Regions from separate parts of the Carnobacterium pleistocenium FTR1 genome, predicted to be linked through region 1. Evidence: predicted binding sites of a transcription regulator. Region 1 holds the regulator's gene; the other holds the start of a gene.
The links. Region 1 encodes HrcA, which represses chaperone genes, less so after heat shock. Its sites were predicted from a motif close to TTAGCACTCNNNNNNNNNGAGTGCTAA; they were not measured.
Positions count from the first base shown of each region.

Region 2: the regulator HrcA is predicted to act here: its motif matches at 3,303-3,329, upstream of groES (co-chaperone GroES).

Region 1 covers NZ_JQLQ01000002.1:1,465,889-1,473,399, reverse strand. The annotation lists gene ribF (riboflavin biosynthesis protein RibF) at 1-237, shown strand, start outside; gene BP17_RS07205 (argininosuccinate synthase) at 811-2,025, shown strand; gene argH (argininosuccinate lyase) at 2,068-3,447, shown strand; gene hrcA (heat-inducible transcriptional repressor HrcA) at 3,750-4,787, shown strand; gene grpE (nucleotide exchange factor GrpE) at 4,807-5,385, shown strand; gene dnaK (molecular chaperone DnaK) at 5,434-7,272, shown strand; gene dnaJ (molecular chaperone DnaJ) at 7,405-7,511, shown strand, end outside.
Region 2 covers NZ_JQLQ01000002.1:724,270-731,780, reverse strand. The annotation lists gene BP17_RS03725 (DUF6241 domain-containing protein) at 1-302, opposite strand, end outside; gene BP17_RS03720 (hypothetical protein) at 902-1,213, shown strand; gene groL (chaperonin GroEL) at 1,309-2,934, opposite strand; gene groES (co-chaperone GroES) at 2,985-3,269, opposite strand; gene BP17_RS03705 (CPBP family intramembrane glutamic endopeptidase) at 3,614-4,270, shown strand; gene BP17_RS13255 (DUF4305 domain-containing protein) at 4,279-4,506, shown strand; gene BP17_RS03700 (redox-sensing transcriptional repressor Rex) at 4,532-5,173, opposite strand; gene BP17_RS03695 (ABC-F family ATP-binding cassette domain-containing protein) at 5,501-7,450, shown strand; gene tsaD (tRNA (adenosine(37)-N6)-threonylcarbamoyltransferase complex transferase subunit TsaD) at 7,496-7,511, opposite strand, start outside.

The DNA of each region.
Region 1 (7,511 bases):
GCTTCAATTGGACACAATGTGACGTTTGAACCAAACCGCCCGTTAACAGTAGAAGTGTATATCCTCGATTTCAGTGATGATATCTACGGCGAGGAAGTAACGGTATTTTGGTATGATTATTTACGAGATGAAGAAAAATATGATTCGATTGATGCCTTAGTCGCTCAACTTAAACAAGATGAATTGGATACTGCCGCTTTTTTTGAAAAAAATAAGGACTTACCACCGAAAGATTAAAAGCTCTTAGTCAAATAGTGTGGATGAGTCTTACCAAAAGTGGATATAGGACAAATAGTGTTTATACGTCAAAAAAATTTCTTATGGAATAGACGGTTTTGCTTGTGAAGCCATGGGGACCACTTAAAGTCTGAAAACCACAGTCTTAAGGTTTTCAGACTTCAACAGTGCGTTAACGTGCTGTTGTTAATCGCATTGAATTCAATGCACGGCTACATGAAAATCCTATTCCTCTAGTGTTTTTAGGTAGGTAATTGAATTAAATCTATCAATTTTAAAAATTATAAACCCGAATTAAACGATTTATTCAAAAGTAACCGAATATCTTAGACAAGAAACAATTGTTTCTTGTTTTTTTTTGCTTAAAAATGATAAAACAATAAGCTGTTTGTTTTTCAAAATTATACTTTATATACATTTTTTATGAATAAACACGTATAATATACAACTTAATTTCAGATATAAGCTAAAAAATACAAAAAAAAGCATAAAAAAACATTTTGTGCTTGTTTTAATCTTTTTGCCATGTTAGGATACATTCATGCAATAAAATTAATCGGATGAGGTGTTTTTATGAATAAAGGAAAAGTAGTTTTAGCTTACTCAGGAGGATTGGATACTTCAGTATCCATTAAATGGTTGATAGATGAAGGGTATGAGGTCATCGCTTGTTGTTTAGATGTTGGAGAAGGAAAAAACTTAGAGTTCATTAAAGAAAAAGCGGTAAAAATTGGCGCTTCTGCTTCATATACGATTGACGCTAAAGAAGAATTTGCAAATGAATTTGCATTAGTTGCTTTACAAGCGCATACGTATTACGAAGGTAAATACCCATTAATTTCAGCGTTGTCTCGTCCACTGATTGCAAAAAAACTTGTTGAAGTAGCCATAAAAGAAAAAGCAGTAGCGGTAGCACATGGTTGTACAGGAAAAGGGAATGATCAAGTTCGTTTTGAAGTAGCTATCCATTCTTTAGCTCCTCAATTAAAAGTACTTGCACCTGTTCGTGATTGGACTTGGTCAAGAGAAGAAGAAATCAAATATGCTATTGAACATGCTATTCCAGTTCCAATTGATCTAGATAATCCTTTCTCTATTGATCAAAATCTTTGGGGAAGAAGCAATGAATGTGGCGTTTTAGAAAATCCATGGATCGCACCACCGGAAGTAGCTTATGATTTAACAGCAAGTTTAGAAAATACGCCAGATACTCCTGAAATGATTGAAATTGAATTTGTTGCAGGTGTCCCGGTAGCTCTTGATGGGTCAAAATATGAGTTATCCGATTTGATTCAACAGCTGAATAGCATTGCTGGCAAGCATGGAGTTGGACGGATCGATCATATCGAAAATAGATTGATCGGAATCAAATCGCGTGAGGTTTATGAAGCTCCTGGAGCAGTAACACTTATGACAGCTCATAAAGAATTAGAAGATTTGACTTTTGTTAAAGATGTAGCTCATTTTAAACCGATTATTGAACAAAAAATAACAGAAATGATCTATAACGGTTTATGGTATAACCCATTAACCGAAAGCTTGCTTGCCTTTTTGAAATCGACTCAAAAGTATGTAAATGGAACTGTACGGGTGAAATTGTTTAAAGGACATGCAATTGTGGAAGGTAGAAAATCACCAAATTCACTTTATGATGAAAATTTAGCAACGTACACTTCTTCAGATACATTTAATCAAGAAGCTTCTGTTGGATTCATTAAATTATGGGGTCTGCCAACAAAAGTTCATGCAGAAGTTAATAAACCAAAGGATGCAATCAAAAATAAGTAAGCGATAGAGAACGTACACTTAGGTAAGGATGGGATAACTACTATGAAAAAATTATGGGGCGGCCGTTTTGAAGGAGAAAATCAAAAATGGATCGATGAATTTGGTGCTTCGATTGAAGTAGACCAAGTTTTAGCTGAAGAAGACATTACGGGAAGTTTAGCGCATGTCAAAATGTTAGCTAAGACATCTATCATTCTTCAAGAAGAAGCAGATGAAATCGTCAGAGGGTTGTTAATTCTTTTGGGAAAAGCTCAAAAGAAAGAGCTGGTATTTTCTATTGAAAATGAAGACATTCATTTGAATATTGAAACGCTTCTCCATAAAGAGATTGGTCCGGTTGCAGGGAAATTACACACTGCAAGAAGCCGGAATGATCAAGTAGCCACTGATATGCATCTTTATTTGAAAGGTCAAGTTGGCGAAATTTCTGAATCTCTGATAGATTTAGAAAAAGTCATTCTGATAAAAGCAGAAAAACATGTTGAAACGATTATTCCTGGATATACGCATTTGCAACATGCACAGCCGATCTCTTTTGCACATCATTTGTTGGCATATTACAATATGTTTAAACGTGATCTAGAAAGATATCAAGATAGTCTGAAACGCATTGATTGTTCTCCACTAGGAGCAGCGGCTTTAGCAGGAACGACTTTTCCAATTGATCGTTTGTATACTGCTGAACAATTAGGTTTTAGTTCGGTTTATTCAAATAGTATGGATGCTGTGAGTGATCGTGATTTCATCTTAGAATTTCTATCGAACAGCAGTATATTAATGATGCATCTTTCACGTTTTTGCGAAGAGATGATTCTTTGGACAAGTCATGAGTATCAATTTGCTAGTTTAACGGATGCTTTCTCAACAGGCAGCTCGATTATGCCGCAAAAGAAAAATCCAGATATGGCAGAATTGATTCGTGGTAAAACAGGCAGAGTATATGGTAATTTATTTTCACTATTGACGGTTATGAAAAGTTTGCCATTAGCTTATAATAAGGATTTGCAAGAAGACAAAGAAGGTATGTTTGACACCGTCAAAACCGTTAAAGACTGTTTGGCTATCTTTGCTGGTATGTTGGAAGATATGGTCGTGCATGAAGAAAAAATGAATGAAGCGACAAAAAAAGATTTTTCCAATGCAACTGAGTTAGCCGATTACCTTGCTTCTAAGGGTGTTCCATTTAGAGAAGCGCATGAAATAGTTGGAAAACTTGTTTTGAAATGTTTGAAAAATGGCAGCTATTTACAAGATATTTCATTAGCTGATTTTCAAGAAGCAGCTCCTATTATTCAAGAAGATGTGTATTCTTTGTTAGACTCTCGCGTAGCGGTTGAACGCAGAAATTCTTTAGGTGGTACTGGTTTTGCACAAATAAGAATTGAACTAGAAAAAGCAAAAGTAGAGTTGCCGTTAAATTAGGATTACTTGTCTCATCAGGAAATGTATGTAGTTGATTCAACTCATCCATTAGTTTTAAATAGTTTTAAAATTTTAACCCCTAAATAATTAAGAAAAAGTATTAAAGATGAGTTAGTTCATTTTTAATACTTTTTTTCTAGGGTAAAATTGAATAAATCAAGCGGAAAATCAGTGTTTTGGCTAAACGTCAAAATTAGTCAAAAAAGTAAGCAAAAATTATTGACAGGAACAGTTATATTTGGTAAATTAATAAATGTATTAGCACTCAATAGTTTCAAGTGCTAAAAAAGAGGTGAGGCAACATGTTAACTGAAAGACAGATTTTAATTTTAAAATCTATCATTCGTTTATACACTTCACACGAGACACCCATAGGATCTAAAACTTTGATGAATGAAGCTGAAATAAATTTTAGTTCAGCAACTATTCGTATTGAGATGGGACGTCTTGAAGATTTAGGCTTCATTGAAAAAACACACTCCTCATCAGGTCGCGTTCCTTCACTAAAAGGCTATCGTTTTTATGTAGACTATCTGGTACATCCAGTAAAGATTCAGAAAAAAGAACTTGCAGTTATAAAAAATGCTTTAGGAAATCAGTTTAGACAGTTGGATGAGATTGTTTTCCAATCGGCTGAATTGCTTTCTCAGTTGACCAGTTACACAGCAATCACATTAGGTCCTGAAATCAAAGAGAGTATTCTAACCGGGTTTCGTTTGGTACCATTAAATGAGTATCAAGTCATGGCTATATTAGTTACAGATAAAGGCCATGTCGAAAACCAAATAGTGACTATCCCAAAATCGATGGATGTTAATGAGTTGGAAAAAATTGTTCGTATCTTTAATGAACAATTAGTTGGTCTTCCGTTATTGGAGGTATTTAAAAGGCTGAAAACCGAAATTCCTTTACTACTTAATAAGTATGTTAAGACAAATGAAGGAATCTTGGATATCTTTGAAACAGTCTTTTTGAAAGCTGGACAAGATAGGATGCATGTCGGTGGAAGAATGAATATATTAGATTTTTCGAATGAATTGAATGTCGAAAAATTCAAGTCTATTTATTCGTTAATGGATGGGACTCATGACTTATCTTCCTTAGTAATTCCGAGTACTACTGGAATTACCGTGAAAATTGGTACGGAGTTAAACAATGAGCTTTTCAATGAGTTCAGCTTAATTACGGCAAGCTATGACATTGAAGGATACAGTTCAGGTGTTATTGCATTGTTAGGTCCAACAAATATGCCTTATTCAAAAATGATTGGACTTGTGGATGTATTTCGAAATGAGCTTTCAAAAAAAATAATCGACTACTATGATTCTGTAGAAGATTAATCAAAAAGGAGCTGTTGATGTGTCTAGAAATAAAGATAAGAAGCAAGAACAAGAAGAAGTTAAAGAACCCACAACAGAATCAGTAGAAGAAACGGTAATTAAACCCGAAGAAACGACTGAATCTGTAGAAGTTGACCAACCAGAAGTGGATGAACTTACTGAAGCGAAAAAAGCTTTAGAAGAGATGGAAAATAAATATTTGCGTGTACAAGCTGAAATGGCAAATATCCAAAAACGTAATGCAAAAGAACGTGAAGATGCGGCTAAATTCCGTGCTCAATCTTTAGCAACTGAATTGCTTCCCGTTATTGATAACTTAGAACGAGCTATAGCAATTGAAGTGACAGATGAGCAAGGGAAAAGCTTGAAAAAAGGAATCGAAATGGTTAAAGATACCCTTAACACGGCACTAAAAAGTGAAGGGATCGAAATTATCGACCCACTAAATGAACATTTTGATCCAAACTTCCATCAGGCTGTTCAAACAGTTCCGGTTGAAGAAGGTCAAACAAGTGAAATAGTTGTACAAGTTTTACAAAAAGGGTATGATTTAAAAGGACGGGTATTACGCCCAGCAATGGTTATCGTTGCTCAATAAAGATTAAAACATGTTTTAAAAAATAATAAATAAATGAGGGATTTTATAATGGGTAAAATGATAGGTATTGACTTAGGAACAACAAATTCAGCAGTTGCAGTATTAGAAGGCGGAGTAGCAAAAATTATTCCGAATCCAGAGGGTAACCGTACAACTCCATCAGTAGTAGCATTTAAAAATGGAGAAATGCAAGTAGGAGAAGTTGCAAAACGTCAAGCTGTAACAAATCCAAATACAATTAGTTCAATCAAACGTCATATTGGTGAAGCTGGCTTCTCAGTTGAAGTTGATGGCAAAAAATACACTCCACAAGAAATTTCTGCAACTATTCTGCAATACTTGAAAGGTTATGCTGAAAGCTACCTAGGAGAAACAGTTGATAAAGCTGTTATTACTGTTCCTGCTTACTTTAATGATGCACAACGTCAAGCAACTAAAGATGCTGGTAAAATCGCTGGTCTTGAAGTTGAACGTATTGTAAATGAACCAACTGCTGCTGCATTAGCATATGGTTTAGACAAAACACACAAAGAAGAAAAAATTCTAGTATTTGACTTAGGTGGAGGTACATTTGACGTTTCTATTCTTGAATTAGGAGATGGCGTTTTTGATGTATTGTCTACTGCTGGAGACAACAAATTAGGTGGAGATGATTTTGATAACAAAATCATGAACTATTTAGTAGCTGAATTCAAAAAAGAAAACGGTGTTGACTTATCTAAAGATAAAATGGCCGTTCAACGTTTGAAAGATGCTTCTGAAAAAGCTAAAAAAGATTTGTCAGGCGTAACTTCAACACAAATCAGCCTACCATTTATTACTGCTGGAGAAGCTGGACCGTTACACTTGGAAATCAACTTAACTCGTGCTAAATTTGATGATTTAACTTATGACCTAGTTGAACGTACGAAAGGACCTGTTCGTCAAGCTCTTAAAGATGCAGGCTTATCTACATCTGAAATTGATGAAGTTATCTTAGTAGGTGGATCAACACGTATTCCTTCTGTTATTGATGCTGTACGTAAAGAAGCAGGAAAAGAACCAAATAAATCAGTTAACCCTGATGAAGTTGTCGCAATGGGTGCTGCAATCCAAGGTGGAGTTATCACTGGTGATGTTACAGATATCGTCTTGTTAGATGTTACTCCATTATCATTAGGTATCGAAACAATGGGTGGCGTGTTTACAAAACTGATTGAACGTAACACAACGATCCCAACAAGCAAATCACAAGTATTCTCAACTGCTGCTGATAACCAACCAGCTGTTGATGTACACGTTATGCAAGGTGAACGTCCAATGGCAGCCGACAACAAAACATTAGGTCGCTTCCAATTGACTGACATTCCTACTGCACCTCGTGGCATTCCACAAATCGAAGTAACCTTTGATATTGATAAAAACGGAATCGTTAACGTAAGTGCTAAAGACTTAGGAACTCAAAAAGAACAAACAATCACAATCAAATCATCTTCAGGTTTAACCGACGAAGAAATCGAACGTATGGTTAAAGATGCAGAAGCAAATGCTGAAGCAGACAAAGTTCGTAAAGAAGAAGTAGAATTACGTAACGAAGTGGATCAATTATTATTCCAAGTTGACAAAACTATTGGCGAATTAGAAGGTAAAGTTGACGAAGCTGAAGTTAAAAAAGCTGAAGAAGCTCGTGATGAATTGAAAGCTGCTGTTGAAGCAAACGATCTTGAAACAATGAAAACAAAACGCGATGAATTAAATGAGATCGTACAAGCATTAACAGTTAAATTGTATGAACAAGCTGCTCAAGCACAAGGAGAAGCAAATCCTGAAGGCTCAGAACAAGCACAAGATGGATCTGATGATGTTGTAGATGCTGATTTTGAAGAAGTCGATGACGAAAATAAATAATCTTTAACATTAAAGGGTGGAAGAGAAAAGCCGAGGCAAATTGCTTTTGGCTTTTTCTTCTAGATATGCTATGCTCATTAAGGCGAATTTGAGGATACATTAAAAAACTGTTATTCGTAACGATGGAGGGAAATCATGGCTAAAAGAGATTTATACGAAGTATTAGGCGTATCAAAAGGTGCTTCTGATGAAGAAATAAAGAGAGCGTATAGAAAATTATCAAAGAAGTTTCATCCAGA
Region 2 (7,511 bases), 740 kb from region 1:
CCCCATTTGTCTTCCGCATATACCTTTTGGTGGGTCATATCGTGAATATCTTGCATGAATTCTTCTTCGCCTTCTTCGAATGGTAGATAGTTCCCACGTACCGGGTGACTTAAACGTGATTCTTTTTCTACGATTACACTTTCTACGCTTTCAGAACTTTTGACCGCTTTGGTTTTTCCTATCTGATTTCGTGCTGTTTCTTCGATTAAATTAATCCTCGCTTTTTCAATATACGGAAATGTTATGAAGACCACCCCACCAATTGCGACTATACTTCCTAAAACTATCAAAAATTTTTTCACTCTTTATATCCCCTTTTTACCCATTTGATTCCTTGTTTTATGTTAATTCAAAAATATGCATTAAACAACCCGTGTTCGTTAATCTACATTCACCTAATTTTTGGACTCGCCTTTTAGCATATTAAAATTAGCTTTTCCTCGAATAATTCACAAATATTTTCTTCAGCTTTATCTAGTATTGCAATTATTTTTTGTCGATATTTTCAATTGCTTTCCCTTCAATTGCAGCACAATCTTTCATAAGATAGTCGAACATGGCTTTCAATTCGGTTTTTGGTGAGCATTTGTGGTCTGATATCGTGAAGGGTTTTGGCATTACTTCCGTGATAAGAATTTAGACTTTATTAAACAACAGTAAAACTTTCCCATATTTTAATTTTCCCACAAAATTTATTTGCCAAAACAGGTTTATCCTCCGAAAGTATTCTATTGCTTTATGCTTTATGGTATGATTAAAGACACCTACTATCCCCTTTTTAGAATACGATAAAGGGTTGAAGAAATTAAATTTAGTAATTGATTTTATAACTAACTTCTTTGATTTATTGACAGTACGAGGTATACAGGTTTAAAAAACGAGTTATAGAAAGGTGATAAATTTGAATTTTAAAGAGTTTGAAGAATATTTAAACGCTAATTTAGGAAGTAAAAGTATCTTTTTTGAAAAAGCTATGGAAGATCAAATCAGAAGAAACGCCAGAAGAGCTCCTGCAAAAAGATGGAACGAAGCAAAATTAGAACGAGCTGTTAATAAAATGTGGACGGATATGGCTACAAGCATTTACAATAAATTTAAAATATCAATCAAAACTACGTCAGCTGATCCATATCAAGATTGGATTGACTTTATTGAAAAGAATGAAGCTTTAGAAAACTTAGATGAAATGATGACGGAATTAGAATTTGGATAACCGTTCATAGTAGAATAACCACTTCTACGCAAAAAGAGTTCAGACAAATGTCTGAACTCTTTTTGTGTCATACTATTTGTTTTAAGTTGATGGACTTACATCATGCCGCCCATACCAGGATCCATTCCCATTCCGCCCATTGGAGCGTCAGGTTTTGGTTGGTTTGCAACAACAGCTTCAGTTGTTAGCAATAAGGCTGCAACACTTGCTGCATTTTGTAAAGCCGAACGTGTTACTTTAGTTGGATCAATAATACCAGCATCAATCATATTTACCCATTCATCGGTAGCTGCATTGTATCCTACGCCTAAATCAACACTTTTTAGTTTTTCAACAATTACTGAACCTTCAAGACCAGCATTTGTAACGATTTGACGAACCGGTTCTTCAAGAGCACGTAAAACAATTTTCACACCCGTTGCTTCATCGCCTGTTGCTTCAATTTCTGAAACTTTACGTTGAACATTGATCAAAGCAGTTCCACCACCTGAAACAATTCCTTCTTCAACCGCTGCACGAGCTGCATTTAGCGCATCTTCAATACGTAATTTACGTTCTTTCAATTCTGTTTCAGTAGCTGCTCCAACTTTAATAACAGCTACCCCACCAGAAAGTTTAGCTAAACGTTCTTGTAATTTTTCTTTGTCAAATTCTGAAGTGGTTTCAGCTGCTTGAGCTTTCAATAAAGCTACACGTTGTGCAATGGTTTCAGTTGAACCGGCACCTTCAACAATTGTAGTCGCATCTTTTGTCACAACTACTTTACTTGCATGGCCTAGTTGGTCAATAGATGTATCTTTCAATTCTAGACCTAGGTCTTCTGTGATAACTGTTCCGCCAGTTACAATCGCAATGTCTTCAAGCATCGCTTTACGACGATCTCCAAAACCTGGAGCTTTAACAGCTACAACATTAAATGTTCCACGTAATTTGTTTAAAACTAACGTAGGAAGAGCTTCTCCGTCAACATCATCCGCAATAACCAATAATGGACGTCCTTGTTGCAAAATTTGTTCTAATAGTGGAAGGATCTCTTGAATATTCGAGATTTTTTTATCCGTGATCAAAATGTAAGGATTTTCTAAGTTTGCTTCCATCTTATCGTTATCGGTTACCATGTATTGCGATAAGTATCCACGATCGAATTGCATTCCTTCAACCACACTTAGTTCTGTTTCGATCCCTTTAGATTCTTCAATTGTAATAACGCCATCTGTTCCAACGCGTTCCATTGCTTCTGCAACCAATTCTCCTGTTTCATTGCTTCCTGAAGAAATAGACGCAATTTGAGCAATTGATTCTTTTGAGTCTACTTGTTGAGAAATAGCAAGTAATTCTTCTACTGCAACTTTTGTCGCTCTTTCGATCCCACGACGAATCCCAACAGGATTTGCTCCAGCTGTCACATTTTTCAAACCTTCACGAACAATTGCTTGAGTTAAAACAGTAGCTGTTGTTGTTCCATCTCCCGCAATATCATTTGTTTTAGAAGCCACTTCTGAAACAAGTTGTGCTCCCATATTTTCAAAATGATCTTCTAGTTCGATTTCTTTTGCGATTGTAACGCCATCATTTGTGATCAATGGTGAACCAAATGATTTTTCTAAAACAACGTTTCTTCCTTTAGGTCCTAATGTTACTTTAACAATGTCTGCTAAAATATCTACGCCTCGTAACATTGATGCACGAGCGTCTTCAGAAAATTTAATGTCTTTTGCCATTCTTCCTTCACCTCATTAAGTTAGTTTGTTCAAGTTTTTGTTTATTGGTTTTAATCTATGACTGCCACGATATCGTGTTCTTTTACCACTAAATATTCTTTACCATCGTATTTCACTTCTGCTCCAGCATATTTTTCAAATAGGACAGTATCGCCTACTTTTACTGCTACTGCTACTGTTGAGCCGTTTTCTAAAACACGACCTCCACCAACAGCTATGACTGAACCTGTTTGAGGTTTTTCTTTAGCTGAACCCGGTAAAACAATCCCACTGATTGTTTTTTCCTCTTCCTTAGCAACTTCAATGATGACACGATCTCCTAATGGTTTTAACACGTAAATCCCTCCGTCTAAATTATTTCTTCCGTTTTAGCACTCAGACAACTCAAGTGCTAAACTACTTCTTTATAATAACAAATACAGAACAGAATGCAAGAATTTTAATCTCGACTCCGATTCCTTTTTAGCTAGACCCCTCTTTATTTCAAAAAATCTTTGTCTTCTATAGTGTTGTATTCTTTTTTTGTTCTTTTATGGTATACTAGAAAGCGAAGTTATTTTCAGTTTGTATAAAATTTTTGTTGGTTCTTGTTACTTTATCAGGGAGCTTTTCTCCTAAAGTTATTTTATAGCTCTATAAAATAAGAATCATTAATCTTGAAAAGAAGGGTTTGATTACAGTGAAAAAACTCGCTAGTCACACATCGATTTTAATTATACTCTTTTATCTACTTGCTCAATTTTTACCGGTAGTTATTCTTCTTGCAGCTCCGAAAGATTTCCAAACGGAAGCTTCGATTTATGGAACGATAGTTAGCTTTTCTATAGGAGCCATTGCTATGCTTCTACTTAATCGGAAGTCGACCATCCGAAATTCTCTAACCTTAAGTCCATCCGTACCTTTAAAAAGAGTCCTTTATTGGGGAATCATTGTTGGGATACCTCTAGTTCTTTTAACGCAATATATCGCAAATATTATTGAAATTCTACTATTGGGACTTCCAGTTGACTCTGCTAATACACAAAATATTCTTGTGATCGTAGAAAGTTATCCTATTTATATGATCATTGTTTCCATTATGGGACCAATCATGGAAGAATTCGTTTTTAGAAAAGTGATTTTTGGCTTCTTGTATGACCTTACAGGTGGTATAGGTGCAGCAGTGATTAGTTCGCTTATCTTTGCTTTTATGCATTTTGATGGACATATCTTACTTTACTCTGCTATGTCTTTTGTTTTTTGTTTCCTCTATAGTAAGACAAAAAATATTGCTACCCCAATTATTACCCACATTGCTATGAACACGTTAGTTATGTTAGTGGCCCTTTTATGGTGAATCACTGAATGTTAGAAAGGAATTTTCATTTGATAAAAAATCGTAATTTTATAATACAAATCATCCTTAGCTACTTGATGTCGGGAGTATTTATCTGGTTTGCTATTGATTCTGTAAACAACTCCGGTTGGACATTCTTTTCCATACTTTATGTCCTATTCTCTACAAGTTATTTTATTAGGGCTTCAAAAGTACTTGAAGTTTACTACAAACTAAAAAAAGGAAACAAACCTTAAACAGTTTGTTTCCTTTTTTATTCAATTATTCTTCTGTTGGTTTGTAATGATCAATGAAGTAAATCAATGTTTGTAGTTCATTTGTTAAATCAACATTTTGAACTCTGACACTGTCTGGTACAGAGATTCTAAAAGGCGTAAAGTTCAAGATCCCTCTTACATTCGCTTCAACTAATCGATCAGCTATCTCTTGCGCTACAGTTGAGGGGATAGTGATAATAACAATTTCAATTTGTTGAACCTTTAATTGTTCAATCATATCGTCCATATGGTAAATAGGGACCCCACTTAAAATAGTGCCTACGATTTCTTCTTTCACATCAAAAGCTGCACTGATCCGCATATTATTGCTTTGATGGAAATTGTAGTTTAGTAAAGCACGGCCTAAGTTCCCTACCCCAATCAATGCGACATTTGTTAACTGATCTTGCTTAAGTGTTTTGCTAAAGAAATTCATTAAATCTTCAACATCGTATCCGTATCCTCTTTTTCCTAGAGCACCAAAATAAGAGAAATCTCTTCGAATCGTTGCACTATCCACTTTGATAGCTTCACTCAATTCAGTTGAAGAGACACGCACTTTTCCGGAATCATGTAAGAATCGCAAATAGCGATAATAAATCGGCAGTCGCCTAGCCGTTGCATTGGGTATTTTCTTTTCTACCATTCTTTTTTTCCTCCATCAGCCATACAGCCATAAATTTAAATTTCTTCAATTGATCTGCTGTTTTTTTTCACAAACAAATCATCATAAATTTTATTTCACAATCTTTCCATAGTGAACGTTTTTATTATATCATTTTCCTATTATAATACTAGTATTTTTTTTAAAATCTCATATTTTCATGTATACTTACAATTAGTATATTACCAAAATTCACAAGAAGCTTTGTGAATCCGCTTCTTAAAAGTTAGCTTTTAGCGGATTATAATTTCCCTAGACCTAAATCTATGCTAAACTATTACTGAGAATGATGAAATGAGGACCAAGACTATGATTCTATTACAAGCACAACACGTCGCCCGTTATTTCGGAGCAGATGTATTGTTTGAAAATATTTATTTAGAAATCCAAGAAAGCTCCCGTATTGCTTTAGTTGGAAGAAATGGCACAGGAAAATCAACGCTTTTAAAAATGATTGCTAATATAGAGCAGCCTGATGCAGGAAAAATCGTTAAAGGAAAACAAGTTAGTATTGGCTATTTAGCTCAAAATACTGGTTTGGCTTCTGAAAGAACTATTTGGGATGAAATGTTAACGGTTTTTGAATCGGTCATTCAACTTGAACAAGACATGCACACAATTGAGAAGCAGCTTGGAGATCCCGATCTGCTGTCAAATGAAGAACTTTATCACGCAACTCTAAACCGCTATGATCATATTCAAAATCGCTTTCGCGAAGAAAATGGCTTCGGATATCAAGCTGAGGTCCGTTCTGTTTTACATGGTTTTCGTTTTTTCGAAGAAGATTATACTAAACTTATCAGTCAACTTTCAGGTGGTCAAAAAACGCGTTTAGCTTTAGCAAAACTACTACTCGAAAAGAAAGACTTATTGATTCTTGATGAGCCTACGAATCATTTGGATATCGAAACGTTAAGCTGGCTGGAGAACTATTTGCAGTCTTATGATGGAGCATTATTGATTGTTTCTCATGACCGTTACTTCCTAGACAAGGTTGTAAATGAGGTTTATGAAATCAGTCGTAAAAAAATCACTCATTATAAAGGAAACTATTCAAGATATTTGGATTTGAAAGCTACACAATTGGAACAAGAATGGAAAGAATTCGAAAAACAACAAGGCGAAATTGCTAAGTTAGAAGATTTCGTTAGCCGAAATTTAGTCCGTGCATCAACCACAAAACGTGCTCAAAGTAGACGCAAGCAGTTAGAAAAAATAGACCGAATCGGTAGGCCTCAAGGAGACGAAAAATCAGCCCGCTTCTCTTTTGAAGCAGAAAAAGAAAGTGGCAATGCCGTTTTAAACTTGTCTAACGGTGCGATTGGATATGACGACACTATTTTATCTAGTCCTGTTAATATAGATGTTCGAAAATATGATTCGATTGCATTAGTCGGACCTAACGGAATTGGAAAATCAACTTTATTGAAGTCACTTATTGGACAACTTCCATTGATTCAAGGTGAAAAACAAAGCGGTACGAATGTTTTATTGGGATACTATGACCAAGAACAATCAGATTTGAATTCGACTAAATCGGTTTTAGCAGAACTTTGGGACGCGCATCAAACGACTCCTGAAAAAGACATTCGTTCTATTTTAGGCAGTTTCTTGTTCTCTGGCGAAGATGTAGAAAAAGCTGTTTCTTCACTGAGTGGTGGCGAAAAAGCACGTTTGGCTTTAGCTAAGTTAGCAATGAATAAAGATAATTTTCTGATGCTAGATGAGCCTACGAATCATTTGGATATCGATAGTAAAGAAGTTTTAGAAAATGCCTTAATTGATTTTGACGGGACACTGTTGTTTGTTTCCCATGACCGCTACTTTATTAACCGGATCGCGACAACCGTTATTGAGCTCTCTGAGAATGGCAGTACCCTTTATTTAGGGGATTACGACTATTATATTGAAAAAAAGGCTGAACAAGAAGAGTTGCGCTTACTAGCTGAGGCTGAAACTACTAAGAAAACTAAAATTGAATCTGTTCCAACAGTCAAAGCGAATCGAGAAAACAATAAAGCTGAACAAAAAATACTTCGTCAACTTACACGTCGCATTGAAACGATTGAAATAGAAATGGATAATCTTGAAACGGTTATTACCAATTGTGAAAAACAATTGATTGATCCAGAGGTATTTGGGGATCACCTACGTGTACAAGAACTGAACGAAGAAATGACTGCTGCTCAAGAGAAACTAGATACTCTAGTGAGTGAGTGGGAAGAGAAAAGTTTGAAACTTGAAGAATTAAACCAATAAATAGAAAAAGGAAATTGGATGATTAATCCAATTTCCTTTTTGTTTTTAATTAAAGGTTAAG